Regions from separate parts of the Acidovorax sp. JHL-9 genome, predicted to be linked through region 2. Evidence: riboswitches for the same ligand, from Rfam matches in the RefSeq annotation. Region 2 holds a riboswitch; each other region holds the start of a gene.
What was found. Region 2 has a riboswitch for glycine ahead of gcvT (glycine cleavage system aminomethyltransferase GcvT). Riboswitches for the same ligand answer to the same signal wherever they lie in the genome.
Positions count from the first base shown of each region.

Region 1: another riboswitch for glycine. It lies ahead of K225_RS0109915 (penicillin-binding protein 1A); the one in region 2 lies ahead of gcvT (glycine cleavage system aminomethyltransferase GcvT).
Region 3: another riboswitch for glycine. It lies ahead of K225_RS0104450 (D-amino acid dehydrogenase); the one in region 2 lies ahead of gcvT (glycine cleavage system aminomethyltransferase GcvT).

Region 1 covers NZ_AUEX01000012.1:97,378-107,035, reverse strand. The annotation lists gene K225_RS0109960 (nitroreductase family protein) at 1-220, shown strand, start outside; gene K225_RS0109955 (hypothetical protein) at 254-667, shown strand; gene K225_RS0109950 (hemerythrin domain-containing protein) at 676-1,236, shown strand; gene K225_RS0109945 (AbrB family transcriptional regulator) at 1,392-2,495, shown strand; gene K225_RS0109940 (DUF3567 domain-containing protein) at 2,562-2,858, opposite strand; gene K225_RS0109935 (DUF3108 domain-containing protein) at 3,024-4,190, opposite strand; gene K225_RS0109925 (fumarylacetoacetate hydrolase family protein) at 4,431-5,444, shown strand; gene K225_RS0109920 (iron-containing alcohol dehydrogenase) at 5,728-6,888, shown strand; glycine riboswitch at 6,997-7,087, shown strand; gene K225_RS0109915 (penicillin-binding protein 1A) at 7,212-9,587, shown strand.
Region 2 covers NZ_AUEX01000003.1:167,130-176,787, reverse strand. The annotation lists gene gcvP (aminomethyl-transferring glycine dehydrogenase) at 1-1,791, opposite strand, end outside; gene gcvH (glycine cleavage system protein GcvH) at 1,819-2,193, opposite strand; gene gcvT (glycine cleavage system aminomethyltransferase GcvT) at 2,286-3,419, opposite strand; glycine riboswitch at 3,464-3,586, opposite strand; glycine riboswitch at 3,600-3,710, opposite strand; gene K225_RS0103700 (TRAP transporter large permease) at 3,716-4,993, opposite strand; gene K225_RS0103695 (TRAP transporter small permease) at 4,990-5,484, opposite strand; gene K225_RS0103690 (TRAP transporter substrate-binding protein) at 5,554-6,525, opposite strand; gene K225_RS0103685 (Lrp/AsnC family transcriptional regulator) at 6,931-7,386, shown strand; gene K225_RS0103680 (SDR family NAD(P)-dependent oxidoreductase) at 7,473-8,264, opposite strand; gene K225_RS0103675 (ABC transporter ATP-binding protein) at 8,331-9,125, opposite strand; gene K225_RS0103670 (ABC transporter permease) at 9,148-9,658, opposite strand, start outside.
Region 3 covers NZ_AUEX01000004.1:62,648-72,305, forward strand. The annotation lists gene K225_RS0104405 (phospholipase A) at 1-416, shown strand, start outside; gene K225_RS0104410 (universal stress protein) at 554-1,033, opposite strand; gene tgt (tRNA guanosine(34) transglycosylase Tgt) at 1,138-2,310, shown strand; gene K225_RS0104420 (DUF3597 domain-containing protein) at 2,499-2,873, opposite strand; gene K225_RS21550 (hypothetical protein) at 3,170-3,604, shown strand; gene K225_RS0104430 (YMGG-like glycine zipper-containing protein) at 3,665-4,174, shown strand; gene K225_RS0104435 (MFS transporter) at 4,300-6,222, opposite strand; gene K225_RS0104440 (YXWGXW repeat-containing protein) at 6,435-6,887, shown strand; gene K225_RS0104445 (2-keto-4-pentenoate hydratase) at 7,128-7,910, opposite strand; glycine riboswitch at 8,130-8,245, shown strand; gene K225_RS0104450 (D-amino acid dehydrogenase) at 8,338-9,658, shown strand, end outside.

The DNA.
Region 1 (9,658 bases), on a different contig from region 2:
GACGGCTACCGCGCAGGGCTATGGCTCGGCGCTGACCAGCGGCAAGGCGCTCAAGGCGGCCAGCCTGCGTGCGCTGTTTCAGCTGGCGGCTTCCGAGCAGGCCCTGTGCTTCATCAGCATCGGCACCGTGCTGTCCCGCAAAGCGGCGCGTACGCGGCCCCTGGCGAGCGCCTACGTCAGCACACTGGAACCGGACCGGGGCGTGGTGCCCGGGTTCTGACGCTGGCCAACTTCTTTCATTGCGAGATTTTTCATGGACATTTCCAGTTTCGACGATCTGCTGCAGGCCGCGCGCCTGCAGCCCGAACCCCAGCGCCTGTTGTTTGTGTTTGCGGCGGTCGAATTGCCCGACGATGCCACCCCCGCCCAGCGCGCGCGCTTTGAAGCCGGGCAGGGCGGCGCCCTGGTGCCATTGATGTGTGTGGACAAGACGCCGCAAGAGCTGCCCTCGTTTGCCGCGCTGGTGGACGAGGCGCGCCAGTTCACGGCCCCCGGCCACGACTGGGCGATGGTGTTCGCGGCGGCGCTGTCGGGCAGGCTGAACCAGGCACCCAGCAGCGCCGATGCCGAGGCGCCCCTGCAGCGCATGGTCGAGGCCATCAAGGGCGGCGCGCACGGCGCCTACATTCCGTTTGACCGGCAGGGGCAGCCGGTGCGCTTCGGGTAGCCGTGGCCATGGCGAAGTCCTCGTCGGCCTTGCCTGGTTTCAACGCGCCCTCCGTGGGGTTCGAGCAGCCCTTTGCCATGCTGGAGGCCTGCCACGAGCGCGTGCAGCGCACGCTGGCGCTGCTGCAGCGGCTGCGCGCCCATGTGCAGGAGCATGGCGCGGATGTGTCTGCCCAGCAGGCCGCGCGCGACGTGCTGCGCTATTTCGACATCGCGGCGCCCCTGCACCATGAAGACGAGGAGCTGCACGTGTTTCCGCTGCTGCTGGCACAAGCTGCCCCCGACGTGGTGGCGCTGGTGCGGCGCCTGCAGCACGACCACCGCTGCATGGCCACCGACTGGGCTGCCGCACGCCTGGCGCTGCAGGCCCTGGTGGAGGGCCGGCAGGCCGGGTTCAGCGAGGCCGATGGCGCGGCATTCGAACGCTTCATCGGCCGCTACGACCGCCATATTGCGGATGAGGAAACCCTGGCCTACCCCGCGGCGCAGGCCCTGCTGGCTGCACCGGCCCTGGAGGCCATGGGCCGCGAGATGGCGGCCCGGCGCAGAGTGCCAGCGTCCGGACATTGACGCTTCTAAAAGAATAGCTGCTAGCGCTTGTTGGATAACCGCTGGCGCCTGATTTGGCTACAAATTGCCTCGCAAACGGCGATGTCCCCCATGCCCCAAGGCAGGGGCCCGCCAGAAGCGGGCAGCGCTGTGGCAGGGGATACTGGCCGGCTTGTATGCGCAGTCACCTGCTTTTTATCGCCCGTGTGGCAACCACCCTGGCCCTGGCCTGGGCCGCAGCCGCCGTCTGCGTGGCGCTGCACACCCCGCTGCCCTGGATGATTGGCCCGCTGCTGGCCACCGCGCTGCTGTCCATGGGCGGTGCGCCCACCGAAAGCTGGGCGCCGCTGCGCAACGCCGGGCAGTGGTCGATTGGTAGCGCGCTGGGGCTTTATTTCACGCCCCAGGTGGTGGCGCTGGTGGCCAGCCTGTGGTGGGCCATTGCGCTGGGCATCGTCTGGGCGCTGCTGCTGGGCTGGCTGTTTGGCGCCTGGCTGTACCGGCTGCACGCGCCGCGCATGCATGGCGTGCCGGCGTCGATGCTGCGGGCCACCAGCTATTTTTCGGGCGCCATTGGCGCGGCTTCCGAGATGACGCTGCTGGCCGAGCGCGAAAATGCCCGCACCGACCTCGTGGCCGCCAGCCACAGCCTGCGCCTGCTGATCGTCGCCGTGACGATCCCGTTTGCGCTGCAGTGGAGCGGCCTGCACGGTCTGGACATCCTGCCGCCCACCGTGCGCCTGGTGAGCTGGCCTGGGCTGGTACTGCTGGCGCTGCTCACCGGGGCCGGTGCGCTGGCCATGGACCGGCTGGGCCGCGCCAACCCCTGGTTCATGGGCGCGCTGCTGGTGTCGATGGGCTTGGCCATGGCGGGCCTGACGCTGTCGGCCGTGCCCCAGGGGCTGGTCAACGCGGCGCAGCTGGTGATCGGTGTGAGCCTGGGCGTGCGCTTTCGGGCCGATTTTCTGCACACCGCGCCGCGCTGGCTGGCCTCGGTGGCGCTGGGCACGCTGGCGCTGATGGGGGTGTGCGCACTGTTCGCCGGGGCGCTGGCCTGGGCCACCGGGCTGCCCTGGGTGACCCTGCTGCTGGGCACCTCACCCGGCGGCATCACCGAAATGGCCATTACGGCCAAGGTGCTGCAGCTCGGTGTGCCGGTGGTGACGGCGTTTCAGGTGTGCCGCCTGATCGCGGTGCTGATGCTGGTGGAGCCGTTGTTTCGGCGCATTTATCCGCCAGCAGAAAAACCAGCAAGCCTTGCAGAAGAAAGCAGTGCGTAAAAACTGGCGTACCCCCAGACCAGGGATGCCAAGCAAGGGCCGCCCCGCAACGAGGGGGTGTCCCTGCTAATGCACGACGACCGGGTTCTGCGCCAGACCGGCGTAGCGGTCCAGGGCGTCCTCCACCTCTTCCTGGGTGGGGGTGTCGCGTTGCCAGGCCAGGATCTGCTGCTGGAACATTTCGGCCCAGGATCCGTCCAGATACACCTCCTTGCCCGAGCGCTTGTCCACAATCTCAAAGCCGTGACGCGCCAGTTGGGGCTTTGGCGGTGCCGTGTCGTTCAGTGGACCCTCTTTTTGCTCCACGGCATCGGGCAGCATGTGGACCACCACAAAGGAGTCAGAGTCGTAGAGCATGTGCATGGCGTTCCCCCAGTCGATATAGGAATCAGATGACAGCGAGCGGTCAGAGTTCAAGTCCCAAGGTTCCCAGTACCTGATGCTTTGCAGTATTTCACGAAAAACGGCCTGCGCCGGGTTGGCGGGGATTCATCGCCACCGTGGCACCAGCCAGCAACACCCGGGCGATCAGGGTGGGCTGCTGTTGCGCAGGCGCAGGTCGGCAAAGTCGCCGTTGGCCTGGGTCAGGCGGATGCGCGCGGGCATGTAGCCCAGGTCGGGGGCCAGCCACAGTTCGGCCTTCTGGTCGTAGTCGCGGCGCGGCAGGCGCTGCAGCTTCCAGGCCAGCAGGGGGCCGGCGGGCAGGTCCAGCGTTTCCTGCCCCTCGATCGAGAAGGTCCAGCGGTCGGCGCTGCGGGCGCTGGCGGTGGTCAGGGTGACCTGGGTGCCCGGCACAAACCGCCCCGGCTCGGCCGCCAGCATGGCGCCAAGCTGGATGAAGACACTCAGGCGGTCCTGCGCGCCGGGCCCCACGGCCGCCGGCGGGGTGTTGGCGCTGAAGGTGATGCGGCCTTGGGCATGGTCAAAATGGGCGGCCTGCTCGCTGCGCGAACGGTCGGCAAAGCGCTCGGGCTGCAGCCCCTGGGCGGTGATCTGGCCCACGCTGCCCTGGGAGCGGGTGCCCAGCAGAAAGGCGCTGATCTCCTGGCGGGCTTCGTAGCGGTTGCCGTCGTGCCGCCACAACAGCTCGGCGCTGGCGCTGTAGTTGAATTTTTTGGCCTGCCCGCTGACATCAAAGGCCAGGCGCACCGGCACGGGCAGGCGCACGGCGAAACTGGCGGCCTCGCCCGCCGGGCCTGTGGCGCCGCCGGGAGGGCGGATGTCCACGCCAGCGCCCAGGGGGTTGTCCGGGTCCGTGGACGATGGAGTGGCCGGCGCACTGGCGTCGGGCGCAGGGGCGATGGCCACGGCATCGGCATCGGGCTTCCCGGGCATTTCGGCGGCCGGCGTGCCCGCGGTGTCCACCGCCGCGTCGGGCGGTGGGGCTTCGCCCGGGTTGTCGGGCGGCGCTGACGGCATGGGGGGTGGTGCGGTGGCTGCCTTCGCTGCATGCTGCGTCGCCGGTGGTGCAGCGGGTTTCTTGCGTGCCGTCGCAGGGCGGGCAGGCGCGGGAGGCGCAGGCGGTGCGGGGGGCACCGCTGCCGGTGGCGTGGGGGCAATGCTGCGCGTGCTGAAGACCTGTGCAGCGGGGGGCGTGGACGGGCTGCTGTCCCAGGCCATGGGCATGCCCTGCAGCACCAGCCAGTGCAGTGCCAGCACCAGGGCGGTCAATACAAAGAGTGGCCGGCGTGGCATGGCGGGGCTCCGGCAGGCGTCAGGCGCGGACCGCACCCAGGTGCTGCGGCAGCTGGGCGGTCTGGGGCCGCGCTTCCTGCCGCGGGAAACGGACCTCTGCGGACCGGGTGCCTGCACGTTCTTTGTTCATTCACGCCAAAAAATTGCGAGTTTTGTTCAGTCGAATCCATTGAACCCGGCGTAATCTCGTGGTTTGCGCGTCATTGACGCCATTTTGATTGAGATGAAGGTGCTTTCCCCATGAAACTCGCTACCTACAAAGACGGGTCACGCGACGGCCAATTGGTTGTCGTCTCCCGTGACCTGGGCACGGCCCATTATGCGACCGGCATTGCCAGCAAGCTGCAGCAGGTGCTGGACGACTGGGGCTTCCTGTCGCCCCAGTTGCAGGACCTGTACGACCAGCTCAACGCAGGCCGCGCGCGCCACGCTTTTCCCTTCGACCCGGCCCAGTGCATGGCTCCGCTGCCGCGCGCCTACCAGTGGGCGGATGGCTCGGCCTACATCAACCACGTTGAACTGGTTCGAAAAGCCCGCAACTCCGAGGTTCCCGAGAGCTTTTACACCGATCCGCTGATGTACCAGGGCGGCAGCGATGATTTCATGGGGCCCTGCGACGACGTGGTGGTGCCCAGCGAGGCCATGGGCATCGATTTCGAGGCCGAGATCGCCGTCATCACGGGCGACGTGAAGATGGGCAGCAACGCCGACCAGGCGCTGGACGGTATCCGCCTGGTGATGATTGCCAACGACGTAAGCCTGCGCAACCTGATCCCGGCCGAGCTGGCCAAGGGTTTTGGCTTTTTCCAGGCGAAGCCCGCCACCGCCTTCGGCCCCGTGGCCGTGACGCTGGACGAGCTGGGCGACGCCTGGGACCACGGCCGCGTGCACCTCACCGTGCAATCCACCTGGAACGGCCGCAAGGTCGGCATGTGCGACGCCGGCCCCGAGATGACCTTCCACTTCGGCCAGCTCATCGCGCACATCGCCAAGACGCGCAATGTGCGCGCGGGCTCCATCGTGGGCAGTGGCACCGTCAGCAACAAGGGCGTGGAGCAGAACGGCCGCACCGAATGGCCCAAGGGCTACAGCTGCATCGCCGAAAAGCGCTGCATCGAGACCATCCAGGACGGCAAGCCCAGCACCGAATTCATGAAGTTCGGCGACACCATCCGCATCGAGGCCAAGGGCAAGGACGGTGCGAGCATCTTCGGCGCCATCGACCAGACCATTGCATCGCCTGCGGGTGGATGAGTGGTGGCGCCATTTTGAGGAAAAATGGCTGTGGCGCTTGTTTGAAAAGCGCTTGCAGCTATTTTTCCAGGCGCCCACTGTCGGGCCACGCCGCAGGGCAGGCCGGCGGACGCAAGGGTTTTGTCCTGGGCGACAGGGGTGCAGGCGGCTTCGCGCGGACAATGACCAGTCCGTCCACCGGGCTTGCTTGCCTGGTGGTTTTTTCCCTCACTGCCCTGCGTTCCTGCCGCCTGCCGGGCCATCCGGCGCGGCAAGGGGCGCGGTGCGCCAACATTCCATTGCCATGCTGAATTTCGACTTCCACAACCCCACCCACATCGTTTTCGGCCAGGGCCGCATCGCCGACCTGGCCAAGCTGGTGCCCGCAGCGGCCAAGGTGCTGATCCTGGTGGGCGGCGCCAGTGCCGAAAAGACCGGCACGCTGGCCGAAGTGCGCACCGCGCTGGGCGAGCGCCCGCACGCCACCTTCAGCGGCATCGAACCCAACCCGAGCTTCGAAACCTCGATGAAGGCCGTCGAGCAGATCCGTGCCGGCGGCTTCGACTTTCTGCTGGCCGTGGGCGGTGGCTCGGTGATCGATGCCACCAAGTTCATCGCCGCCGCCGTGCACTTTGAGGGCGATGCCTGGTCCATCCTGGAAAAGCGCGGCCGCAACATCACCCAGGCCGTGCCCTTTGGCGCCGTGCTCACGCTGCCTGCCACGGGCTCGGAGATGAACAACGGCGGCGTCATCACGCACCGCGCCAAGGGTGCCAAGCTGGCCTTCAGCAGCGTGCACAGCTACCCGAAGTTCTCGGTGCTCGATCCCACCAAGACCTACACGCTGCCGCCGCAGCAACTGGCCAATGGCGTGGTCGATGCGTTCGTGCACACGGTCGAGCAGTACCTGACCTACCCGGTCAACGCGCCCGTGCAGGACCGCTTTGCCGAAGGCCTCTTGCAGACGCTGATCGAGGTGGGCCCGCGCCTGCTGACGGCGCAGGAGCCCGTGTACGACGACCGCGCCAACCTGATGTGGGCCGCCACCATGGCGCTCAACGGCCTGATCGGCGCCGGCGTGCCGCAGGACTGGGCCACGCACATGATCGGCCACGAGCTCACCGCGCTGCACGGCATCGACCATGCGCGCACCTTGGCCATCGTGCTGCCCGCGCTGCTGAATGAGCGCCGGGGCCCGAAGCGCGCCAAGCTGCTGCAGTACGGCGAGCGCGTGTGGGGCATCACCACCGGCACGGAGGATGAGCGCATCACCGCCGCCATCGAGCGCACGCGCGCCTTCTTTGAAAGCATGGGTATCGCCACGCGCCTGTCGGGCCATGGCCTGGGCGCGGAGGTGGTGGACACCGTGGTGGCCCAGCTCGAAGCGCATGGCATGGTGCAGCTGGGCGAGCAGCGCGAGATCACGCCCGCCGTGAGCCGCCGTATCCTGGAAGCCGCGCTGTAAGAGCCTGTTTGCGATCCCCTGGGAGATCGTAAACAGGCTCTAACCGGCCGGGGGCGGGATATTGACCTTTTGAGCAGGGCAGGTTTTGGCGGGTGATTTAAAGTGAGCGCCTATCTTGCGGGAGAGAGGGGCGCAACCCGCCTCCGCCGAAGGCGCAAACTCCCATCATCGCTCAGGCAAGCCGGACCGCAGGAGACCATCGCCGACTGGAGAGAGGCCGCAGCCCTGCGCAATGCAGGCGGGGGTCCACCGAAGGGGCAGGCTGCCCAGGCAGCCGAAACTCTCAGGTAAAAGGACAGGGGGAGCGGCGCCGCAGGCCCGTCATGGCACGGGCCCTGCTCTCGCCAGAGTTCCCCCTGATGCCCCCATCGTCGTCTGTTGCCGCGCCTGCCCCTTCGCCCCAAAAGCACCCGATCCTGAAATTTCTCGCGGGTTTTTTCCTGGGGCTGGTCGTGGCCGGCAGTGCGGGTGGGGCCTATGTGCTGCACATGGTGTGGCAGCAGCTGCCGGAGGTGGACCACCTGGCCGACTACGATCCCATGTTGCCGATGCGCATCTATGCCAGGGACGGCACGCTGCTGGCGGAATATGGTGAGGAGCGCCGGGAATTCGTGCCGATAGGGCAGATCCCGCTGCAGATGCGCCAGGCCCTGCTGGCCATCGAAGATGCCCGCTTTTATGAACATGGCGCGGTGGACTTCGCCGGGTTGGCGCGCGCTGCGCTGCGCAATGTGGTATCGGGGGAGCATGCCCAGGGGGCCAGCACCATCACGATGCAGGTGGCGCGGGTGTTCTTTCTGAGCCGCGTCAAAACCTACAGCCGCAAGCTCATGGAAGTCTTGCTGGCCTACAAACTCGAAGCCACCTACAGCAAGGACAAGATCCTGGAGCTGTACATGAACCAGATCTATCTGGGCGAGCGTGCCTATGGCTTTGCGGCCGCGGCGTCGGTGTACTTCGACAAGACACTGGACGAGCTGACGGTGGCCGAAGCCGCCGTGCTGGCCGGGCTGCCCAAGGCGCCGTCGGCGTACAACCCCGTGGTGAACCGCGAGCGCGCCATCATCCGCCAGCAGTACATCCTGCAGCGCATGCACGAACTGGGCTATCTGGATGCGCCCGCCTACCAGGAGGCGCGGACACAGGCGCTGACGCTGCGAACGCAATACCGTTCCATCGAGCCGGCAGCCGCCTTTGCCGTGGAACAGGCCCGCAAGATGGTGCTGGAGCAGTACGGTGAAGCGGCGTATGCGCTGGGCCTGGATGTCGTCACCACCCTCAGCGTTCCCGCGCAGCGCGCGGCCACGCGTGCGCTGCGCGCGGGCATTCTGGGCGCGCAGGATGCCCGCGGCTATGCCGGCCCCGAGGGGCGCATCCAGGGCGCTGTGCCGTCCGACGAACCCAAAGCCCTGCGCGCCGCGCTGGCGCCCTATCGCGACAGCGGAGAACTGCGTGCCGCCCTGGTGCATGCGGCGTCCGAGGCCGAGGGCATTGCCGCGTGGCTGCGCGATGGCACGCCGGTGCGGATACCGCGCAGCCGGCTCAGCGCCAGCGCACGTGCCGCCCTCAAGCCCGATGCGCCAGCGCGGCAGCGCATAGCGCCGGGCGCGGTGATTCGCGTCGTGGCCGATGCCCGCCAAAGGTGGGATTTGGGCCAGTTGCCGGGCATGGAGGGCGCGCTGGTCTCCATGGACACGGAAACCGGCGATATCCTGGCGCTCACGGGGGGCTTCGACTACGCCTTCAACCAGTTCGACCATGCCGTGCAGGCCTTTCGCCAGCCGGGCTCGACCTTCAAGCCGTTCATCTATTCGGCGGCGCTGGAAAAGGGCTATGCCCCGGGCACCTTGATCGACGATACACAGCGTGTCGTAACCCCTGCCGCCCGCGGCCGCCCCGCCTGGAGCCCGCGCAACTACGGCGGCAACTACGAGGGCTTCATCACCGCGCGGCGCGGCCTGGTGCGCTCCAAGAACCTGGTGGCCGTCAACCTGATGGACGCGGCCGGGGTTCAGTACGTGCAGGAGTTCGCCACCCGCTTCGGCTTCTTGCCCGAACGCAATCCGCCCCGGCTGCCGCTGGCCCTGGGGGCGGGCGCCATCACGCCGCTGCAGCTGACGCAGGCCTATGCCGTGTTTGCCAACGGCGGCACCCTGGTGCAGCCCCGGCTGATCCACCAGGTGAGCGAGCGCGGTGGCGCGGTGCTGTATGCAGCGAACGCGCCATCGCCCCGTGCGACCGTGGTGTCCGAGCGCAATGCCTTCGTGCTGGACAGCATGCTGCGCGACGTGGTGCAGCACGGCACGGGCCGGCGTGCGAAGGCGCTGGGCCGCCCCGATGTGGCCGGCAAGACCGGCACCTCCAACGATGCGCGGGATGTGTGGTTTGCCGGCTACTCATCGGGCGTGGCCTCTGTCGTGTGGATGGGCTACGACCAGCCGCGCAGCCTGGGCCGGCACACCGGGGGCACCCTGGCCCTGCCCGTGTGGACAGAGTACATGGCCGAGGCGGTGCGGGGGCGCACGCCGGTATCGCGCACCCTGCCGCTGGACCTGATGCGCTTCGGCGAGGACTATGTGTACCCGGAATACGTCTTCGGGACCTGCGTGGATGACCGCAAGGCCTTTGTCCAAAGCCCCTTCGAGTGCGGTCCGGACGGGCGCCGCCCAAGGGCGGGAAATTCTGCCGATATGGGGTAAGAGTGGCCGATGGCGCTTGATATGTAAGCGCCAATAGCTATAAATACAGGAGTATTTTTAAGGCAAGAAAG
Region 2 (9,658 bases):
GCCGCCTTGGGCCTCATGGTAGGCCTTGATGGCCAGCAGGCCGGCGTATTCGCCCTGGCTGCCCGCGTTGGGCTGCAGGCTGATGCCGGCGTAGCCGGTGGCCTGGCAGAGCCAGGCGCGCAGCTGCTCGTCCAGTTCCTTGTAGCCTTGCAATTGGTCTGCCGGGGCAAACGGGTGCACGTTGGCGAACTCGGGCCAGGTGATGGGGATCATCTCGCTGGTGGCGTTGAGCTTCATGGTGCAGGAGCCCAGCGGGATCATGCTGCGGTCCAGCGCCAGGTCCTTGTCGGACAGCTGGCGGATGTAGCGCAGCATGCCGGTCTCAGAGTGGTGGGTGTTGAACACCGGGTGCGTGAGGTAGCTGCTGGTGCGGCGCAGCTCGGCCGGGATCAGCGGCTCCACGCCTTTCTCGAACGCGTCAAACGTGGGCAGGGCCTGGCCATCCTTGGCGAAGATCTTCCACAGCAGCTCGATGTCGGTGCGCGTGGTGGTCTCGTCGAGCGAGATGCACAGGTAGTTTTCGCAGTAAATCCGCAGGTTGGCGCCCATGGATACTGCGCGAGCAGCTATGGATTGGGTAGCGCCATCGGTTTTCAGCGAGAGGGTATCGAACGTGGCTTGCGGGCGCACGGGCGCGCCGAGTTGCTCCAGCCCCTTGGCCAGGATGGCCGTGTAGCTGGCCACGCGCCGGGCAATGCGCTGCAGGCCCTCGGGACCGTGGTACACCGCGTACATGCTGGAGATCACGGCCGGCAGCACCTGGGCCGTGCAGATGTTGGAGGTGGCCTTTTCGCGGCGGATGTGCTGCTCGCGCGTCTGCAGCGCCAGGCGGTAGGCGGGCTTGCCGTGCGCGTCCACGCTGACGCCCACCAGGCGGCCTGGAAGGCTGCGTTTGAAGTCGTCGCGGCAGGCCATGTAGGCGGCGTGCGGGCCGCCGGCGCCCATGGGCATGCCAAAGCGTTGCGTGGTGCCCACCACGATGTCGGCGCCCCATTCTCCGGGCGGCGTGATCAGCGTGAGGGCCAGCAGGTCGGCGGCTGCGATGAAGGCGGCCTGTTTGCCATGAACCTTTTCCACATCGGCGCGCAGGTCGTCGATGCGGCCGCTGGTGGCGGGGTACTGGGCCAGCACGGCGAAGTAGTCGCCGTCCAGCAGGGTGTTCCAATGCTCGGCGGAGTTGGCGAGCACGACTTCGATGCCCAGCGGCCGGGCGCGGGTCTGGATCACCTCGATGGTCTGCGGGTGCGCGTCACCAGCCACCACAAACACATTGCTCTTGCTCTTGACCGAGCGCTTGGCCAGCGTCATGGCTTCGGCGGCGGCCGTGGCCTCGTCGAGCATCGATGCGTTGGCGATCGGCATGGCCGTGAGGTCGCACACCATGGTCTGGAAATTGACCAGGGCTTCCATGCGGCCTTGCGAAATCTCCGCCTGGTAAGGCGTGTAGGCCGTGTACCAGGCGGGGTTTTCCAGGATGTTGCGCAGGATGACACCGGGAATGTGTGTGTCGTAGTAGCCCTGGCCGATGAAGCTCTTCAAGACCTTGTTTTTGGATGCAATCGCCTTAAGTTCGGCCAGCGCAGCGCTTTCCATGACCGGCAGCGGCAGGTCCATGGCGCGGCTGCGGGCGATGGAGCGCGGCACGATGGAGTCGATGAGGGCGCGGCGCGAGGCCTCGCCGATCACCGACAGCATGTGCGCTTCGTCGGCCGCGTCGATACCGATGTGGCGGGGCAGGAATTCGGTGGCGTTTTCAAGCGCGCCGAGCGGCAGGGCGGATTGCATCAACATGGGGCAGTCTCGAAGAAGGAAACAGGGTCAGGCGTTCTTGGCGAACTCGGTGTAGTCGGTTTCGCTGAGCAACGCGTCGAGCTGGCTGGCATCGCTGAGCTTGACCTTGAAGAACCAGCCGGTATTGAGCGGGTCGGAATTGGCCAGCGAAGGGTCGGCACGCAGGGCCTCGTTCACTTCGACGATCTCGCCCGAGACTGGCATGTACACATCGGCTGCGGCCTTGACCGACTCGACCACGCCCGCCACGTCGCCCTGGGCAAACGTGGTGCCCACGGCGGGCAGGTCGACGAACACCACATCGCCCAGGGCATCCTGGGCATGCACGGTGATACCCACCACGGCCGAGTTCGCGTCGGCGGCGTTGATCCATTCGTGGTCTTTGGAGAATTTGACGGTCATGGGAAAGCTCCTCAAGCAGCTAGAAGATAAAAAAGAAAGGAATCTGCAATGTAGCGGGCGCAGGCGCGGTTGGGGTGCCGCGCCGCGCAAAATTAGCCGCGGTAGTAATTGGCGGGCACAAACGGCATGGCGCGCACTTCCATGGGCACGGCCTTGCCGCGCACCATGGCGTTCACCCGCGTGCCGATGGCGGCAAAGGCGGGGGCCACATAGCCCATGGCCACGGGTTCGTTCACCGTGGGGCCCAGCAGGCCGCTGGTCACTTCGCCAATCTTCTGGCCGTCGGCGCTCTGCAATTCGGTGTGCTCGCGCACGGGAACGCGCTCCAGCGCGACCAGACCGACGCGCTTGCGCGCGAGGCTGGCGGGGTTGTCGAGCTGCGCCAGCACCTTGTCGGCCCCAGGGAAGCCGCCCGCGCGCGCGCCGCCGGTGCGGCGCACCTTCTGGATGGCCCAGTTCAGGCTGGCTTCGGGGGGTGTGGTGGTGGTGTCGAGGTCGTTGCCGTACAGGCACAGGCCCGCTTCCAGGCGCAGCGAGTTGCGCGCGCCCAGGCCGATGGGTTTCACTTCGGGCTGGGCCAGCAGGGCGCGTGCCAGGGTCTCGGCCTGTGCGGCGGGCACCGAGATCTCGAAGCCGTCTTCGCCCGTGTAGCCGCTGCGGGTCACGAAGCAGTCGCAGCCTGCGATGGAAAAATCGCCACCCGTCATGAACACCAGCTTTTCAATGCCCGGGGCCAGGCGTGACAGGGCGGTGACGGCCTGGGGACCCTGCAGCGCCAGGAGCGCGTGGTCGGGCATGGGCACCACGTCGCAGCGCCGGCCGATGCGGGCCTGGATGTGGGCCATGTCACCCACCTTGCAGGCACCGTTGACGATGACAAAGAGTTCGTTGTCGGCCACGCGGAAGAACATCAGGTCGTCGATGATGCCGCCCTCGTCATTGAGCAACAGGCCGTAGCGCTGCTTGCCCACGGGCAGGTCGATTACATCGACGGGCACCAGGCTCTCGAACGCGGCGGCGGCATCGGGGCCGACCAGCTTGAGCTGGCCCATGTGCGATACATCGAACAGCCCTGCGGCCTGGCGCGTGTGCAGGTGCTCAGCCATGAGGCCTGCAGGGTACTGCACGGGCATGGAATAACCGGCAAACGGCACCATGCGGGCGCCCAGTTCAATGTGCAGGGCGTTCAGGGGCGTGATGAGCAGGGCGGCGGCAGGTGTGGACATAAGAGCTCCAGGGCAAATGGGGGCCGTGGCACGAATGCCACGCGATTTGCCCTGCTGTCCGCTTTACCTGAGAGATTCACCGCGGCGCCCTGGCTGGCCGCGCGGCTTGCTCCTTCGGTGGATGGCCTGCACCTGCAGTGCGGACATCTCTCTCCAGCAAGGGAACGCCCGCATCGCTGCGGGCGCTTGCCAGTCCTTTTGCCTGAGCGTTCGGCTGCTGCCTGCGCCTTCGGCGGTGCCGCGCTGCCGTGCATGAAGCGACGGCGGGGCACTCTCTCCTGACGGGGGGATTCTAACTACTTTGCGTACACCAGGTCCCGAAAACTCAGCGACAGCTGCGGCACATAGGTAATGACGAGCAGGCACGCCAGGATCACGAGCACGAACGGCACCAGGTGCCCCACGATGCGGTCCAGCGAGATGCGCGCCACCGTACACGCGGCAAACAGGTTCACACCAAAGGGCGGTGTGATCATGCCCATGGCCAGGTTCACCACCATGATCAGGCCGAAGTGCACCGGGTCCACGCCGAAGTGCAGGGCCACGGGCGCCAGGATGGGCGCCAGCACGATGATGGCCGCGCTGGTCTCGATGAACATGCCAATGAAGAACAGCGCCGCATTCACGCCCAGCAGGAACAGGGCAGGGGATTGCAGCACCGCCTCCAGCCAGCGGCCGATGGCATCGGGCACGCCCGCGCGGGTGATGAGGAAGGCAAACAGCCCGGCGTTGGCAATGATGAACATGATCACCGCTGACGAGAGGGCCGACTTGCGCAGGATGGCGAACAGGTCCACCAGGCGAATCTCGCGGTAGATCACCACACCCACCACCAGCGCATAGAACACGGCCACGGCCGAGGCCTCTGTGGGGGTGAATACGCCGCCGTAGATGCCGCCCAGGATGATCACCGGCATCAGCAGCGCCCAGCCGGCCTGCAGCGTGGCACGGCCGATGGGCATGCGGCCATCGCCATCGTTCTTGCCCCAGCCCTTGTATTTGCAGTAGACCCACACGAACAGCATCAGCGCGCCACTGATCAGCAGTCCCGGGCCAAAGCCGGCGATGAACAGCTCGCCAATCGACACCTCGGCACTCACGCCGTACAGGATGAGCGGGATGGAAGGCGGGATGATCACGCCCAGTTCGGCGCTGGTGGCCTGCAAGGCCGCTGCGTAGCTGGTGGGGTAGCCATGCTTGATGAGCGCCGGGACCAGGATGGCGCCGATGGCGAACGTGGTGGCCACCGACGAGCCCGACACCGCCGCGAAGATCATGCAGGTGAGCACGCAGGTCATGGGCAGGCCGCCCTGCACGCCGCCGACGATGCTCTTGGCAAACTCGACCAGGCGGCGCGAGATGCCGCCGGTTTCCATGAGGTTGCCCGCGAGGATGAAGAAGGGAATGGCGGCCAGCGGAAACTTGTTGATCGAGGCGAACATTTCCTTCACCGAGATCAGCATGTTGGCGTTCGCAACCTGTATGCCCAGGATGGACGCAAGGCCGATGGAAACGGCCACGGAAACGGTGAGTGCAAAGCACAGCACCATGGTGGAAATCATGGTGGCGGTCATTGCGCTGTCTCCAGTTCCATGCGCAGGGGGGCGATGAGGTTGCCGATGATGCCGACGACGCAAAAGAGGCCGCCCACCGGCATGGCCAGATAGGCCCAGAACATCGAAACCGACTCCAGCCCCGCCATGCTCTGCACGCCGCCGCGCTGCGCGTAATCCCAGCCCCACCAGATGATGACGCCGATCAGGGCCAGCGCCGCCAGCGCCACCACCCAGTCGAGCACGCGGCGAATGCGTGGCGGGCTCCAGCGGTAGAGCACATCCACGCTCACCATCGCCCCCTGGCGGAAGGCGGCGGGGATGGCCAGGAACACCATCCAGATCAGGCTGAAACGGATCAGCACCTCGGTCCATTCTGCGGGCTGCTCGAATATGAAGCGCATCAGAATCTGGAACATGCCCAGCGCCGAGGCCACAGCCAGCATGGCGCAGGCGGCCAGCATGGCGCTGAACGTGGTCCAGCGCTCAAAGGTCAGAAAAGCATTTTTCATGAATGAAAACGCCCGCTGGCGCAATACCGGCGGGCGCTGATAGCTAGTGAAAATAGAGCGACAAGAAGATTATTTGTAATCGCGGATCTTGTCGAGCGCGGCCTTGCCAAACTGCTTTTCAAACTCGGCATTGACAGGGGCCAGCGTCGCCACGAACTTGGCCTTGTCGATGGTGTCGATCACTGTCATGCCCTTGGCGCGCAGGTCGGCCACGCCCTTGGCATCGTCTTCGTCCACGCGCGCCCGGTTGGCCTTGGTGCCTTCCTTGGCGGCATCCAGAAAGGCCTGCTTGTCGGCCGCGCTGAGCTTGTCGAAAGCCGCCTTGTTCATCACGAAGATGCAGGGCGAATACACATGGCCGGTGAGCGTGAGGTGCTTTTGCACCTGGTCGAACTTGGCCGAGATGATGACGGGCAACGGGTTTTCCTGCCCGTCCACGGTGCCTTGCTGCAGGGCCGTGAACACCTCGGGGAACGCCATGGGCGTGGTGATGATGCCAAAGCCCTTGTAGGCGGCGATGTGCACCGGGTTCTCCATGGTACGCATCTTCAGGCCCTTGAGGTCGCCGGGCTCCTTCACGTCGCGCTTGCTGTTGGTCATGTGGCGAAAGCCGTTTTCGGCCCAGGCCAGTGCCTTGAAGCCCTTGGCGTCGAACTTGGTCAGCAGGTCTTGCCCGATGGGGCCGTCGAGCACGGCGCGGGCATGGGCCTTGTCGCGAAACAGGAAGGGGACGTCCAGGATCTTGGTCTCGGGGACAAAGTTGGGCACCGGGCCGGTGGAACTGAAGGCCAGTTCCTGCGTGCCCAGCTGCACGGCTTCAATCGACTCGCGCTCGCCGCCCAGGGCGCCGTTGTAGAAGGTCTGCACCTTGTAGCGGCCGCCCGTGCGCTTTTCCACTTCTTTGGCGAAGGTGTCGATGGCCACGCCCTGGTGCGAGTTCTGCGCCACCGAAATGCTGATGCGCATGGTGGTCTGCGCGGCGGCGCTGGCCATGAAGCCAAGGGCAAGGCCGAGGCCAACGACGAGTCGGGTCAATTGCATGGTGTCTCCTGAAAGGGAAATGTTGGCGTGCTGCTTGCGCTGCAGGTTGCGGCGCAGACAAGCGCTGCAACCTGCCAAAAATTATGGCGCTGCAACACGCGGCTGGGCATCGGGGTTTGTGCGGGGCAGCGTGCTGATCAGCGGTGCGCGAGGCGGATGGCAGGGCGCCGGGGTCGCGTGCGCGACAGTGCCGCGCGGCTGGGCTTGGGGGGAAGATGCTTGCCAAGTGCCCCGTGCGGGCGGTAACCCGCCGGGGCCTTGTCAGTTTGTGCACTCCGGTAAGAGCGCCTTGATGCAAACAAGTATGCCGCCGGGGTGGTGGATGGTTCTTCTGAATTTGCGATGATTTTGGAAATATGCAGAAAAATATTCTGCAAAATTTAAATCCAAAGAATAATGAGATGCATGGACCGTCTTGATAGAAAAATTCTCTCCGTTTTGCAGGTCAACGCCCGCGCCAGCCTGCAGGAGATCGGACAGGCCGTGGGCCTGAGCCCCTCGCCATGCTGGGGGCGCATCAAAAAAATGGAGGAGGCCGGTGTGATCGAGGGCTACACCGTGCGCCTCAATCCGCGCGCGCTCGATCTGTCCGACACGGTGCTGGTGATGGTCACGCTCGACAGCCATTCCGACAACACGCTGGAAAAGTTTGGCGAAACCCTGGCCAGCATTCCCGAGGTGATCGAGGCACACCTGGTGTCGGGTGACTACGACTACCTGCTGCGCGTGGTGGTGAAAGACACGCGCGACTACGAGCGCCTGCTGCGCGAGAAGCTCTACAAGATCAAGGGCATACGCCACAGCCGCTCCAGCTTTGTGCTGCGCACGCTGAAGAAGGCGGATCTGCCGCTGGGGGTGTAGTGGCGGTGGTCCATAAAAATAGCTGCCAGCGCTCTTTGGATAAGCGCTGAAAGCTATCAATTCAGTAGTTAATGCCGGGGGGTACCTCAAAGGCTGTCGACAATGCCGCCTTCCACGCGCAGCGCTGCACCCGTGGTAGCCGAGGACAGTGGCGAGGCCACGTAGGCCACCATGTTGGCCACTTCTTCCAGCTGCGCCGCGCGGCCGATGATGGATGAAGGGCGGTTGTGCTTGACGAAAGCCACGCCGGCTTCTTCCAGTGTCTGGCCGGGCGCGGCGGTGGCCATCAGCATCTGGGCTGCGCCTTCAGAGAGTGTGGGGCCGGGCAGTACGCTGTTGACTGTGACGCCGGTGCCTGCGGCCATCTTGGCCAGGCCCCGCGCCAGGCCCAGCATGGCGGTTTTGCTGGTGCCGTAATGCACCATGTCGGCCGGGATATTCAGCGCCGATTCCGACGCGATGAACACCACGCGGCCCCAGTTGCGCTCCAGCATCTGCGGCATGTAGGCGCGCGACATGCGCACGCCGGACATGATGTTCACATCCCAGTAACGCTGCCAGTCGTCGTCGCCAATCTCCAGGAACGGCGTGGTGCCGTAGATGCCCAGGTTGTTGATGAGGATGTCGCAGCGCGGCGCCTGGGTTGCCAGCTGCCGGCAGCCCTCGGCGGTGCCCAGGTCGGCGGCCACGCCCTGCGCGCTGGCGCCGGGGGCATGGGTCCGAACGGCGGCGACGGCCTGGTCCACCGCCTCCTGCTTGCGGCCATTGACGACCACAGCAGCCCCCGCCTGCGCCAGCGACTTGGCGATGGCCAGCCCGATTCCGACGGTGGAGCCCGTGACGACAGCGGTTTTGCCGCGCAGATCGATGGAGAGCATGGGAGCCTTTCTGGGGAGGTGTTGCAAGACTGGATTGCCGTGAAGCACGCCGCGTGGATGGAGGACTTAGCCCAGCAGCAGCGCGTCGTCGGCCAGCTTTTCGCCGCGCACCTTCTCGAACATGTGCAGCAGATCGGGCACATCGAGGCGCTGGCGTTCTTCGCCCGACACATCCAGCACCACCTGGCCCTGGTGCAGCATCACGGTGCGCTCGCCCACGTCCAGGGCCTGGCGCATGCTGTGCGTGACCATCATGGTGGTCAGCTTGCTCTCGGCCACGATGCGCTCGGTCAGGCGCAGCACGAAGTCGGCCGTGCGTGGGTCGAGCGCTGCGGTGTGCTCGTCCAGCAGCAGGATGCGCGACGGTTGCAGCGCCGCCATCAGCAGGCTCACCGCCTGGCGCTGACCGCCCGAAAGCAGGCCGATGCGGTCGGTGAGGCGGTTTTCCAGCCCCAGGCCCAGCGTGGCCAGGCGCTCGCGAAAGCCCTCGCGCATGGATGCCTTGACGGCGCGGCCAAGGCCCCGGAAGGTGCCACGGCGCTGCGCCAGCGCCAGGTTTTCCTCGATGGTGAGGTCTTCGCAGGTGCCGGCCATCGGGTCCTGGAACACGCGGGCCACGCGCTCGGCGCGGGCCCACACGGGCATGCGCGTGACATCCACGCCGTCGATGGCGATGCGGCCGCTGTCCACCGACTGGTCGCCCGAGATGGCGTTGAGAAAAGTGGATTTGCCGGCGCCGTTGGAGCCGATGACGGTGACGAACTGGCCGGCTGGAATGTCCAGCGACATGCCACGCAGTGCGCGCGTTTCGATCGGCGTGCCGGGGTTGAAGGTGATTTCGAGGTGTTGGGCGCTCAGCATGGGGCTCTTTCGGTGCGCGGGTTCAGGACGGCTTGCGCTTGGCAAATTTGCGCTTGAGCTGCGGGATCACCAGCGCCACGGCCACCAGAACGGCGGTGACCAGGTTCAGATCCTGCGCCTTGAGGCCGATGAAGTCGCTGTTGAGTGCCAGCGCAATGAAGAAGCGGTAGGCAATGGCGCCGATGACCACGGCCAGCGTGGCATAGGCCAGGCGGCGCGAGGGCAGGATGCTCTCGCCCACGATAACTGCAGCCAGGCCGATGACGATGGTGCCGATGCCCATGGAGATGTCCGAGCCGCCCTGCGTCTGCGCAAACAGCGCGCCGGCCAGGCCCACCAGGCCGTTGGAAACCGCCATGCCCAGCAGCAGCATGGCGCCGGTGTTCACGCCCTGGGCGCGGGCCATGCGGGCGTTGGAGCCGGTGGCGCGGATGGCCAGGCCCCGTTCGGTGGCAAAAAACCAGTCGAGCAGCAGCTTGGCGGCCAGCACGATGACGACGAGGATCAGCGGGCGCGCAATGTAGTCTTCCATG
Region 3 (9,658 bases), on a different contig from region 2:
CCAACGGCCAGAGCAACCCCTTGTCGCGCAGCTGGAACCGCATCTACCTCATGACCGGCATGGAGCTGGACAACCGCTGGAACATCCAGGCGCGCATCTGGAAACGCCTGTCCGAAAACAGCCCCGATGACGACAACCCCGGCATCAGCGACTACATCGGCCGGGGCGAGGTGAAGGCGTTCTGGAACCTGGACAAGGACAACACCCTGGGCGCCACGCTGCGCCACTCGCTGGCCAGCAATGGGCGCGGCTCGGCCCGGCTGGAGTGGCTGCAAACCCTGGGCACCGGCCTGGGTGGCAACAGAAGCAACCTGCGCCTGCACACCCAGCTGTTCAGCGGCTACGGCGACAGCATGATCGACTACAACAGGAAGCGCACGGTGTTCAGCCTGGGGCTGAGCCTGGTGGACTTCTAGAGTACATCTCCAGTCGTGGGCCAGCAACACGCGCCGGCGCCCGCGTGCGACGGGTGCGCAAGACATGGCCAATGGCATCGTGGCGGCCCGCGCCACCCACCAGGGCTGCCGCAAGCGGCCTTTGCCGCCTCGGCAGCTCAGGCGACAAGGTCTGCAGCGCCTTCCGAATCCTCCTGCTCCGGCGCCTCCGGGTGCTTCACGATGGTCACCGGCACCGGGCTGGCATGGGCCAGCTCCTGCGACACCGAGCCCAGCAGCGCGCTGCTGATGGCACCCTGGCCGCGCGCACCGATGATGACCATGTCGCAGCCCGAGCTTTCGATGATGTCCACCAGCACATGCGCGGGGTCGCCCACGCCCACGGCGGTCTCACAGCTGAGGCCGACCGCCTGCAGCAACTCACGCGCGGGGGCCATCAGGTGCTCGCCCGCCTCGATGCTAGCGGCGGCGATCAGGTCGGGGTCGCGCGACACCACCAGCTCGTACAGCGACGCGGGCTCTTGCACATTGGCCAGCACCACGCTGGCGCGCAGGCCGTCCTGCACCAGCCGCAGCACATGGTGCACGGCATCGAGCGACAGGGCCGAACCATCCACGGCAATCAGAATCTTGAGCATGGCAAGCACTCCTTTTTATTGAACCATCCGGGCCAGTGTAGCGGCGCCATGGCAGTGCGCGGGGCCCGCAGGGGAAGATGGCCCCATCTGGGACAATCGCGCCCATGCTGCAGTTTGACCTTCTCAAAACCGACCCTACCAGCCACGCCCGCCGCGGCCAGCTGACGCTCAACCACGGCGTGGTGCAAACCCCCATCTTCATGCCCGTGGGCACCTATGGCACCGTCAAGGGCGTCATGCCGCAAAGCCTGCACGACATGGGTGCGCAGATCATCCTGGGCAACACCTTTCACCTGTGGATGCGCCCCGGCCAGGAGGTCATGCAAAGCTTTGGCGGCCTGCATGCCTTTGAAAAATGGGACAAACCCATCCTCACCGACTCGGGCGGCTTCCAGGTCTGGAGCCTGGGCGCCATGCGCAAGATCACCGAAGAGGGCGTGCACTTTGCGTCTCCCGTCAACGGCGACAAGCTCTTCATGTCGCCCGAGGTGAGCATGCAGATCCAGACCACGCTCAACAGCGACATCGTGATGCAGCTCGACGAGTGCACCCCGTATGAAATCAAGGGCCACCTCACCACCGAGGCCGAGGCGCGCAAGAGCATGGAGATGAGCCTGCGCTGGGCCCAGCGGAGCAAAGACGAATTTGCACGCCTGAACAACCCCAATGCCCTCTTTGGCATCGTGCAGGGCGGCATGTACGAGAACCTGCGCGCCGAGTCGCTGGAGCGCCTGGTGGCAATGGATTTCCCCGGCTACGCCGTGGGCGGCGTGAGCGTGGGGGAACCCAAGGACGAGATGCTGCGCATCATGGCGCACACGCCGCATCGGCTGCCCGCCCACAAGCCGCGCTACCTGATGGGCGTGGGCACGCCCGAGGACCTGGTCGAGGGCGTGGCGCAGGGCGTGGACATGTTCGACTGCGTGATGCCCACGCGCAATGCGCGCAACGGCACGCTGTTCACGCGCTTTGGTGACCTCAAAATCCGCAATGCCCGCCACAAGACCGACCACCAGCCGCTGGACACGACCTGCAGCTGCCACGCCTGCGCAGGCAGCTCGGGCGTGCCGTGGAACGAAGGCGGGCGCGGCGGCTTCAGCCGCGCCTACCTGCACCACCTGGACCGCTGCGGCGAAATGCTCGGCCCCATGCTCACCACCATCCACAACCTGCACTACTACCTGAACCTGATGCGCGAAGTGCGCGCGGCGCTGGAGGCCGGGCAGTTTGCGCAGTTCCGGGCGCAGTTCAAGGCAGACCGGGCGCGGGGCGTGTGAGGATGCCAAGCACGCGACGGCAGCGCGCGCTTGGTTTTTCATATAGCTGCAAGCGCTTACCTCACAAGCGCCAGAGCCACTTTTCACCCTGATTCCACCGCAGCACTGTTGCCAGTGCTCCCCAAAAACCCGCCACACGCTGGTGGCAGGTGCCCGCTGGGGCGCACGGCGGTGTGCGCCGGCGCGGATCAGCCGCGCAGATCGGGTGGCAGGGTGCCGCCGTTGGCGGCAATGCTGCGCATCACCTGTTGGTGCAGACCGATGTTCCAGGCGGCCGAGCCAGGTTCGTCGCTGCTGCTGTACAGCAGTTCGCCGGCCAGCTCCTTGCGCGCGGCCAGGCTGCTGTCCAGGCCCAGCAGCTTGAGCAGATCGACGATGGAGGTGCGCCAGTTCAGCCCCTTGGCGCCTGGCATGGCATCCAGGATGGGGGCCACATCGCCCAGCGCAATGGATGCCGGTGCAGCAGGCGCGGCAGCCGCGGCCGGGGCTGGCGGCGCAGCCACTACTTCGGCGGCGTTGGCCGAAGGGAATATCTTGGCAAAGATGTTGGAAAAGAAACCCATGGCTGTGCTCCCAAGGTGACGTTCAAGAGGGTGTGACCGGTGGCACCGGGGGTGAAAGCCCGGACACCGCCCGCCTTTGTATCACGCGGATATGGCAGGCACGGGAGCTGCCGGCTGGCCTGCGGCCTGCGCCGCTTGCTCGGCCTTCACAACCTGTTTTCACCAAAATCCCAATTCACCAATACCCTGCTGGACTATGCTTCGCAGCAGCACTGGCACCGGGGTGCCATGGGGGAGGAACTTTCCCTCTTGAACCGGGCCCCAACCCCTCTCCTTCGGATCAGCGGGATGAAATCATGATGTGGCGAAATATTCGACCTCTCGCGTGGGCGGGACTGGCGGCCGTGGCGCTGGGTGCGAGCAGCCTGGCGTGGGCGGATCGGGACGGGCGCGGCCATGGGCACCGGGGGAGTGGGCGGGTCGGTATCGGCCTTTACCTGGGGCCGGGTTACCTGGGGCCGGGCTTCGGTTATCCGATGTACCGCCCTGCCTACCCTTACCCCTACTATTACCCCGAGCCGTACCCTGCGCCAGCGGTGATTGCGGTGCCCGCAGAGCCGCCCGTGTACATCGAGCGCGGCAACGACGGCACGGGCTACAACGGGGGTACCGATGGGCAGCCGCCACAGGGCTACTGGTACCGTTGCAACCAGCCCGATGGCTACTATCCCTATGTCACCAACTGCCCGGGCGGCTGGCTGCAGGTGCCGGCGCAGCCGCCAGCGAACTGACGGGGGCCTTGCACGCGCTGGCGCATGGCCGATGTTCCATTTCCTATCTGAGGAAGCATGATGAAAGTCCTTTCCCTCGCCGCGGTGCCGCTGCTGGCCCTGACCCTGACCGCCTGCACGGTGATGCCCACCGGCCCCAGCGTGACGGTGCTGCCCGGCAGCACCAAGAGCTTCGAGCAATTCCGGTATGACGATGTCAATTGTCGGCAATACGCACAGATGCAGATCGGCGGCGCCACCGAAGCGGCCAACCAGGGCGCGGTGGGCAGCGCGGTGGTGGGCACGGCGATCGGCGCCCTGGCGGGTGCCGCACTGGGCGGCAACCACGAGGGTGCGGCAGTGGGCGCGGGCATGGGCCTGCTGATGGGCTCGTCGGTCGGTGCCAGCAACGCCCAATCCAGCGTCCGTGGCGGCCAGGGGGGCTACGACAGCGCCTACGTGCAATGCATGTATGCCCGCGGCCACCAGGTTCCGGTGTACGGCCGCATGCTCACCAGCCCGGGCGCCATGGGGCCGGGCTACTACGGCACGCCCATGCCGCCACCGCCGCCTGGCTACTGGCGGCGCTAGCCCTTCCTACAGGGTTGCATTCCAGCGGACAACCAGGCGGGAAGCCGAAGACAGTGCTCCAGCACGGCAAGGCCTTCCAACGAACTGATGCGTTGAAGGCAGAGCCATGCAGGGGGTGTTTCACTTCAGGCCGCCAGCAGGCGTGCCACATGCTCGCGCAGCAGTTCTGGCTGGGCCTGGGCGGGCGCCACGGCAGCGCCCACATTCAGCCCCACCCGGTTGAACAACCCGCGCCGGAACGGCCGCACCATGGCGCCGCCCTGTTCGATGCGGCTGAAATACGAGCCCCACAGGTTGGTCAACGCCATGGGAACCACGGGCACCTCCAGCCCGTCGGCGCGGGCACGCTCCAGGATCTTGGCGATGCCGCCCTTGAACGGCTGCAACTGCCCGTCGCGCGTGATGCCGCCCTCGGGAAAGATGGCCAGCAGGTCGCCTTCACGCAGCACCTGGGCGGCACGCTCGAAAGCGGCCTCGTACACGCGTGGGTCTTCCTTTTGCGGTGCGATTGGAATCGCCTTGGCCAGGCGGAACAGCCAGCCCAGCACCGGCACGCGGAAGATGCGGTGGTTCATCACGAAGCAGATCGGGCGCGGGCTGGCGGCCATGAGCAGCACGGCATCGACAAAGCTCACATGGTTGCAGGCCAGGATGGCGGCGCCGGTGGTGGGCAGGTGCTCATCGCCCCGCACCTTGAAGCGATAGACGAAACGCGAAAGCACCCAGGCCACGAAGCGCAGCAGGTATTCGGGCACCAGCAGGAAGATGTAGAACGCCACCACGGCGTTGGCGATGGCCGTGAACAGAAAGACCTGCGGCACCGTGAACCCCGCGCCCAGCAGCGCGCCCGCGATGACCGCGCTGGCGATCATGAACAGCGCGTTCAGGATGTTGTTGGCCGCAATGATGCGCGCGCGGTGCGTGGGCTGGCTGCGCATCTGGATCAGCGCATACATGGGCACGCTGTACAGGCCGGCAAACAGGCTGAGCAGCGCCAGGTCGGCCATCACGCGCCAGTGCGCGGACTGCGCTACAAAGGCAGTGAGCTGCATCACCTCGGAGGCCGGCAGGCTGCGCGAGGCAAAGTACAGGTCGATGGCAAACACGCTCATGCCAATGGCCCCGAGCGGCACCAGCCCGATCTCGACATGGCGGCGCGATAGCACCTCGCACAGCAGCGAACCGGTGCCAATGCCGATGGAAAAGACCAGCAGCAGCAGCGAGGCCACCTGCTCGTTGCCATGCAGCACCTCCTTGGCAAAGCTGGGGAACTGGCTGAGGAACACGGCGCCAAAGAACCACATCCAGCTGATGCCCAGCAGCGAGCGGAACACCACGATGTTCTCGTACGCCAGTTGCAGGTTGCGCCAGGTTTCGGTGAAGGGGTTCCAGTTGATCGTCAGGCCCGGGTCGGTGGCGGGGGCCGAGGGGATGAACTGCGCCACGGCACGCCCCAGCAGCGCCAGCACCACGCAGGCCACGGCCACCGTGGTGTGGCCGACGCCGGGGATGGCCACCAGCAGGCCACCGGCCACGTTGCCCAGCAGGATGGCGACAAACGTGCCCATCTCCACCATGCCATTGCCACCGGTCAGTTCGCGCTCGCTGAGCACCTGGGGCAGGTAGGCGAACTTGACCGGCCCGAACAGCGTGGAATGCACGCCCATCCAAAAGGTGCACAGCAGCAGGATGGGCACATTGCCCGACAGAAAGCCGCCCGCCGCCACCAGCATGATGGCGATCTCCAGGTTCTTGACGAAGCGGATCATGCGCGTCTTGTCGTATTTGTCGGTGAGCTGCCCCGACGTGGCCGAGAACAGCAAAAACGGCAGGATGAACAGCGCCCCGATCACCAGCCCCGCCAGCGCGGGCGGCAGCCACGACACGCTGAGCTGGTAGGTGGCCATCACCGTGAAGGCGAACTTGAACAGGTTGTCGTTGGCCGCGCCGGAGAACTGCGTCCAGAAGAACGGCGCAAAGCGGCGCTGGCGCAGCAGGGCGAACTGGTTGGGGTCTGCGTGCGCCGCATCTCTCTTTTCATCCGCCATGCAGACTGCTCCTTTGTGTTGCTGTAGCCTGCAATTTTGCACAGCCTCCATGACACACACCCTGCGCTGGCACAGGCTTGCAAGGTGCGCGCGTGGTGGCACGCGGATACACCACTTCACAACACTTCGCACAGCGCCTATGTGCGCTTGACACAGCGCCCCAATGATCAAGGCTCCCGGTTCCGCACGGAATCATTTCTGAGGAGTACACCATGGCACGCAATGCCCTCGCCGCCGCTTCCATCGCCCTGCTGTCGCTGAGCGCCCTGACGGCGGCGCACGCACAGGTCGGCGCCACCGTCATCATCCAGTCCGGCAGCCCGCAGTACCAGCGCCCTGCGCCGGCGCTGGTGCAATACCAGGCACCGCCGCCTCCGCGCCACGAGGCCGCACCCCATCCCCGGCGCGGCATGGCGTGGGTGCCCGGCCACTGGGAATGGCGCGGCCACCGGCATGTGTGGATGGCGGGCTACTGGGTGCAAGCCCGCCCCGGCTACCACTACCGCGAGCCCCGCTGGGTGGAACATGACGGCCGCTGGGCCATGCAGCGCGGCGGCTGGGACCGCGACCGGGACGGCGTGGCCAACCGCTACGACCGGGACCGCGATGGCGATGGCGTGCCCAACCGCCACGACCGCCAGCCCGACAACCCGCGCCGCAACTGATCTTGCGGCGCAGGTGGCCCCCTGCGGTTTCCCCGGGGGTCATTCCTGTTCCCAATCATTCGTGTCGAAGACACCTGTTCAAGATCTTTTCGGGGTCGCACAAGTACCTTGCCCAAAGGGTTGGAGTGCCATCGGGCGATGGCACGCCCCGGCTGCTTGCATGGGCACGAGCGAAGCCGCAGACAGTGCTGCAGCACGGCAAGGCGAAGCAACGACGCCACGGAGGGTTTGGAAAAGGAATCAGACCAGGTGCAGCTCGGCGTGGCCCAGGCCCGGGAAGTCGGCCACCACCACCGTGCCCGGCGCCACCAGCACGGTGCCGGTGCACGAGCCCGTGGTCACCCACTGGCCCGCACGCAGGCCGCCCAGGCTGCGCGCGCCCTCGTTGGCCAGCCACACCAGCAGCCGCAGCGGGTCGCCCGCCGGGTTGCCCCAGGCGGCGTGCTGCACGGCCACCGTGCCGTTGACGGACAGATGCACCGGCTGCACCAGGGGCTGGACCGCAGCCAGGTCGTCCGACCCCGAACCCACCACCAATGCACCATGGCAGGCCTGGTCGGCCAGTCGGCTGAACTCGCCCTGCTGGGCCCAGGCGGCAAAGCGCGTGTCGCACACCTCGATGGCGGCGCGCACCGATGCCATGGCCGCCAGCACCTCGGCCGGACTGTAGGGCGCGGTGCGCTCGGGCAGGTCGGCGCCCAGCTCATAGACCAGCTCGGCCTCGACCCCCATCACGGCAAAGCCTGCGGCAGGCAAATGCACTGCCTGCCCGGTGGACGCTACCGCCACCGAATCGCGGGTGAGCGCCGCGCGCGCGGGCAGCGCCCGGGGCGATGCGGCGCCCACCTTCCAGCCCGCGATCTCGCCGCGCTCACGCACCACGACGTCCTGCACGGCATAGGCCTGGGCCGCATTGCACGGGCGCAGCGCAGCGGGCAGATCGAGCGGCCGGGGCATGCGCCCCTGGCGCGCCATGGTGAGCAAGGCCGCGCTGGCAAAGGGATCAAAGGCGGTATCAGACATGGCAGGCATCCTTGGGATAGAGCTTGGCGGATTATGGCGAGGCACCAGTTGCTGCGCCCGTCCAGCATCAGCAACGATTGCCATCCATTAGCGCGCACAGCCCCCCTTTTGCGCCGCAGTGCCGCCTAGAATCGGCCTCGCAGGAGAGTCAGCGGCAACGTCCGCTTCACCGAAGGCGCAAACTCCCATACACGCTCAGGTTCCGTACTGCACCATTCAACAAAGCCGTCTGGAGAGCCGCCACGACCTACACGCGTGGCGCACCGAAGGAGCAAACCACACGCCATGCCGGCGATGCGGTGAATCTCTCAGGTACCAAGGACAGGGGGAGCGGCAGCTTGGCAGACGCGCCGGCTGTACGCTATTGAAGCAATAGCTGCTACCGCACGCCTGTCAAGCGCCAGAGCCCAGAAAGGCTTTGAAAATCATGCGCGTGATCGTTTTGGGTGCCGGCCTGCTCGGCGTGACTTCGGCGTATTTCCTGCAGCAACTCGGCCACGAGGTCACGGTCATCGACCGCCAGGCCACGCCCGGCGCCGAGACCAGCTTTGCCAACGGCGGCCAGATCTCGGTGAGCCATGCCGAACCCTGGGCCAACCCCAGCGCGCCGCTCAAGGTGCTGCAGTGGCTGGGCCAGGAAGATGCACCGCTCTTGTTCCGCCTGCGCGCCGACATGCGGCAGTGGCTGTGGGGCCTGCAGTTCTTGCGCAACTGCACCCCGGCGCGCACGCGCCACAACATCGAGCAGATCGTGCGCCTGGGCACCTACAGCCGCAGCGTGCTGCAGCAGCTGCGCGCAGCCACCGGCATCGCGTACGACCAGCGGACCCAGGGCATCCTGCACTTCTATACCAACGCCAAGGAGTTCGACGGCGCACTGGCCCCGGCCGAGCAGATGCGCCAGCTCGGCTGCGAGCGCCAGGTCATCAGCGCCGACGAGGCCGTGCGCATCGAGCCAGCCCTCGCCCACATCCGCCCGCAACTGGCCGGCGCCACCTACACGGCCGAGGACGAGTCGGGCGATGCCAACCAGTTCACACGCGAACTGGCCCGGCTGTGCGAGGCGGCGGGCGTGCAATTCCGCATGGGCCACCACATCACGGCGCTGCGCGAGGCCGGTGGCCATATCGACCATGTGGAGCTGACCAATGCCGAGGGCCGCTTTGAGCGCGTGCGCGGCGACGCCTTCGTGCTGGCCATGGGCTCGTTCAGCCCGCTGCTGGCCCAGCCGCTGGGCATTCGCCTGCCCATCTACCCGGCCAAGGGCTATTCGGTGACCATGCCGGTCAAGAACGCGTCGATGGCCCACGAGGTGAGCCTGACGGACGACGAGTTCAAGCTGGTGTTCTCGCGCTACACCAGCGCGCAGGGAGACCGTTTGCGCATTGCCGGCACGGCGGAATTGAACGGCTATGACCGCAACCTGAACCCGATGCGCTGCGAGGCCATCGTGCGCCGCGTGGAGCAGCTCTTCCCCGGCGCGGGCGATACCAGCCAGGCCCAGTTCTGGACCGGCCTGCGCCCCGCCACGCCCAGCAACGTGCCGCTGATCGGCAAGACCAAAGTGGCCAACCTGTTCCTCAACACCGGCCACGGCACGCTGGGCTGGACGCACGCCTGCGGCTCGGGCAAGGCGCTGGCCCATATCGTGAGCGGGCTGGCGCCCGAAGTGGACTTTGCTTTCACGGGCACGGCTGACCGCGCGGCACCGGGCCGCAAGATGGCCGCGACCGCGCCCAGCCAGCGGG